2 regions of the Holdemanella sp. DFI.5.55 genome follow, and region 1 is predicted to be linked to the other one. Evidence: a T-box and tRNA genes for the amino acid it is inferred to sense, from the RefSeq annotation. Region 1 holds a T-box; the other holds one or more tRNA genes.

What was found. The T-box of region 1 lies ahead of alaS (alanine--tRNA ligase). A T-box ahead of a tRNA ligase gene usually reads a tRNA of that ligase, here a tRNA-Ala.
Region 2: it encodes a tRNA-Ala, which carries the amino acid that the T-box ahead of alaS (alanine--tRNA ligase) is inferred to sense. The anticodon was not compared.

Annotation. Positions count from the first base shown of each region.
Region 1 is NZ_JAJDMK010000062.1:1,193-3,573, reverse strand. Features, by position in the region: gene alaS (alanine--tRNA ligase) at 1-1,116, opposite strand, end outside; T-box leader at 1,149-1,346, opposite strand; gene LJE08_RS10610 (PLP-dependent aminotransferase family protein) at 1,356-2,381, opposite strand, start outside.
Region 2 is NZ_JAJDMK010000030.1:13,912-16,292, reverse strand. Features, by position in the region: T-box leader at 38-276, opposite strand; gene LJE08_RS07490 (methylated-DNA--[protein]-cysteine S-methyltransferase) at 383-862, opposite strand; tRNA gene LJE08_RS07485 (tRNA-Ala) at 917-992, opposite strand; tRNA gene LJE08_RS07480 (tRNA-Ile) at 1,007-1,083, opposite strand; gene LJE08_RS07475 (DUF2130 domain-containing protein) at 1,230-2,381, shown strand, end outside.

The DNA.
Region 1 (2,381 bases):
AGCCTGACCAACCTTTAAAGTCTTCTTGAAAGTTTCTTCTTCAACCTTAATCAATTTTTGATTGAACACTACATGCTCTTGTAAGTATGGATAAAAATCCTTCATTAAATCTGCAACAACAGGAACTAATTTATATAAGAATGGTTCATCCAAACCTAATTTTAAACCATAACGAACAGCACGACGAAGTACACGACGAAGCACATAACCACGACCACTATTTGAGAAGTTAGCACCATCACTCAACGCAAAAGTAACTGTACGAACGTGGTCCGCAATAACACGGTAAGCCATCTTATATTCACCTTCATAAGGATGTTTCGCCATAGCTTCTGTTGCACGAATAATAGGTAAGAATAAATCCGTATCAAAGTTTGTTTCTCCATCCTGAACTAAGGCAACCAAACGCTCAAGACCCATACCTGTATCAATGTTCTTCTGAGGAAGTTCCTTATAATCTTTACGATCTATACTTGGATCACAATCATATTGAGAGAATACGACATTCCATACTTCTACATAACGATCATTTTCCATTTCATCAAAGAATAATTTTTCTCCCAATCCCTCAGGATCATATTTTTCTCCACGATCAAAGAAAATTTCACTGTCAGGTCCACCAGGTCCCTTACCAATTTCCCAGAAGTTATCATCTGTCTTTAAAATATGACTAGGGTCTACGCCACAAATTGTAGTCCATACTTCATAAGCACGCGCATCATCTGTATATACAGACACATACAATCTGTCCTTATCAATCCCCATCCATTCTTCGCTTGTTAAAAATTCCCATGCAAACTGAATTGCCTCATCTTTGAAATAATCTCCAATTGAGAAGTTTCCTAACATTTCAAAGAATGTGTGGTGACGAGCTGTACGACCTACATTTTCAATATCATTCGTACGAATTGATTTCTGCGCATTCGCAATACGATTTGAAGCCGGTTTTTCACTACCATCAAAATATTTTTTCAAAGCCGCAACACCCGCATTGATCCATAATAACGTTGGGTCATTGTGCGGAATCAAACTTGCGCCCGGCTCAATCATATGCCCTTTAGATTTAAAATAATCCAAGAACATCTGACGAATCTGATTACCAGTTAATTGTTTCATCTTTTCTCCTCCAATAAAAAAACGCTCCTATTTCTAGGAACGTATAATTACGCGGTACCATCCTAGTTCATTTTTCAAAATTGAAAAATGCCCTCAATTCACTCGTTAACGCCGACTACGTTTCAACTCCAAAGTAGCTTCAAATTAAAAGACTCGAAGAGCTTTCACCAAACGCCCTCTCTCTATGCACAAGAACTTTTAATCCTACTTATCTTCTTCACTGTCGAATCGATAAAATTTTAACACTCTTTCCATATTTCTGCAAGACGAATCACACCATCTAACATCAATTCTTTACTCATACACGCAAAAGACAATCCTACACGCCCATTCGAAATACTAATTGCGACACTATTCGATTCACACAAATCCCTAAAGCGTGATATATCCACATCTAAATTTAACCAATACGCCATATACGTCTCATCCAAAATATACGAACAACCCATATGTGCATCAATCAATTTTTTTAAATACAAATGCTTCTCCTTATACTCACGAACAAGCTTTCTTAAATGTTTCTGCAAATACCCATCCACAATATATTGCGTAAAAGCCACCTGCTCAATTTTACTCGTCGTTGGACCAAAATAAGAAGCACTATACTTATGCATATACTCCTCATTTAAAATCATATACCCAATACGAAGACTCGGTAATAATAGTCTTGAAAACGAAGAAAAATAAATCACATTCTTACTTTTCGAACACAACGAAGTCTTGATTTTAGAAGCATACACAAGCTCCCCATTATAATCATCCTCAAGAATCAAAACATTCTCTAAAGAAACGAATTCTTCACGAACCCTTTCACTCATAGACTGCCTATCAGGCGTAAAACAAGTCGTATTCACATAGACGACATCCACATTCAACCTTTTAATATCCCTCACAATAGAATTTGGATTTAAATATTCAACATGAAAACCATACGACAAAAACACCTGCTTAGCCTGATCATCCACCAAAGTCGATAAACCAACCACCTTATTCTTATCTAACATCCCACAAAATATATACAACAAAGACTGATAGTTTGAACCAATCACCATCTGCTCTGGAAAACACAAAATATTCCGATTCTGATACACATACTTACATAGAGCCTGTCTTAATCCATACTCACCCTGTGCTAGACCATAACTTGACATCAAACGTTTATCATTCAAAACACCCTTCATATATCTTTTCCAAATCGTCGTTTCAAACGAATCAAAAGAAACCGACTGAATCCGAAAATCATAATCATACGATTTTTCTTTGTG
Region 2 (2,381 bases), on a different contig from region 1:
ACAAAAAAACCAATCGTTTCTTGCTGCCTGTTTAGACAGAAGAGACGAAAGGTTAGAATTACAATACTTCCGCGGTACCACTCTTCTTCATTCATTTAAGAATGCACTCATTTCAGATGCTATCACATCCTGCTTTATTAACGTTAAGCCTACGTTCAAGTCTTATCAACCTGACCACTCCATGGTAAGTTCAAAGTTCAATCCTTTATGTCTTGCACCAACCGACAACTCTCTAACAAAGACTTTCCTTTTACTACTCCGTTTCCTTGTGTTTTGTGCGTTTATAATAACACCACATTTTCATTTAAGCAAGCATTTTCTTACATTTATTTTCAGTAAATTCGAATCTATGTTTTACATCCATCAAAAAAAATGGTACATATTACTCATATATACCCTCAATTTCTAATAATTTTTCTTTCTTCTCAATTCCACCTGCATATCCAGTTAAACTACTGTTGGATCCAATTACTCTATGACAAGGAATCAAAATCGAGATCTTATTATGTCCTACAGCACTTCCCACTGCTTGTGCTGACATTGATGGAGAAATCATTCTTGCGATGTCTTTATATGTCATAGTTTTACCATAGGGTATTTTAAGAAGTAGTTGCCAAACTTTCTTTTGAAACTTTGTTCCAATTAGATGCATTTTAGGCAAAACTTTTGGTTCATTACCACTAAAATAAAGATTTAACCATTCTTTTGTTTCTTTTAAAACAGCCGTTTCTTTTTCAACAGGGTCTATCAAACCATCCGCATAATATTTTTGATTTTCAAACCAAACACCAATCAATCCGATTTCATCAGCCGCCAATAACATTTTACCTAATGGTGAATCATAATATTGTATATACATAATCAAACCTCTATATATAGAAAAAAAGTCATCCGAAGATGACTTACTTTTTTTAATTGGTGGAGCGTATCGGGATCGAACCGATGACCCCCTGCGTGCAAGGCAGGTGCTCTCCCAGCTGAGCTAACACCCCATATATTCAGCAAATGGTGGGCCTGAATGGACTTGAACCAACGACCTCACCCTTATCAGGGGTGCGCTCTAACCACCTGAGCTACAGGCCCATTCGCTGAATGCCTATTTAATATATCATGCGATTTTATATTATGCAAGTCTTTTTTTGATTTTTTTTAAATATTATAATTAATCTAGTTTTAGACATCAGTATTGTCAGTTTAATGATTATAATCTTTTAAAATGGAGGTATCTTATGAGTCAAATAAAATGTCCCAATTGTGGAACTGTATTTCAGGTGGATGAGAGTCACTATCATGAAATCTTACAACAAGTTCGTAATGAAGAATTTGAAAAGGAATTAAAAGAAAGAGAAAAGAATTCAAACCAGGTTCTTCAGTCTAAACTTGAAAAAGAATATGAAGCTAAATTAAGTCAGAAAACTTTAGAAATCAAAGAGCTTCAGGCAAATAAAGAGCAAGAAATCATTTCTTTAAAAGAACAATTAAAGTCTACTGAACAAATTATCAAGAGTGAAACTGAAAAAGATTATCAAGATCAATTAAACAAGAAAGAGCTTGAAATCAAACAGCTGCAATCGGACTTCAATCAGAAACAAAGTGATAAAGAGCAGGAAGTCATTTCATTAAAAGAAAAGCTAGAAGCAAGTACGCAGTTAACGAAAACTGAAACACAAAAAGAATATCAGGAGCAATTAAATCAAAAAGATTTAGAGATTTCTAAACTCAATGCCAAATTAGAACAGATTCTTTCACAGAATAAAATCCATGAATCTAAAGCTGAACAAGAATATAGATTGCAGCTGCAGGCAAAGGAAAATGAAATTCAAGCCTTAAAGAACAACATTTCAAACAACGAAAAAGTATTAAAGGCAAATCTAGAAAATACATACCAATCAAAGCTAAATGAAAAGAACCTTGAAATCCAGTCTTTAAAGCAAGATATGGATAAGGCTAAGGTTGAAAACGAATTGAATGTAAAGAGTATTAAACAAGATCTACAAAATCAAATCGAGCAGGATAAAATGAAATATCAGCTTCAAGAAAAGAGCTTGCAGGAAAAATACGATACTTTACTACAAACCAAAGATGAGCAAATTGCCTACTATAAAGATTTCAAATTAAAACAGTCTACTAAAATGATTGGTGAATCTTTAGAACAACATTGTGAAATTGAATTCAATAAACTTCGTGCTACTGGTTTTCAAAATGCATACTTTGAAAAAGATAATGATGCTCGTACAGGATCAAAGGGTGACTATATCTATCGTGAGTTAGACGAGAATGGTGTAGAAATCATTTCCATCATGTTTGAAATGAAAAACGAAAATGACAAAACAGCTACAAAACATAAGAATGAAGATTTCTTAAAAGAATTAGATAAAGAC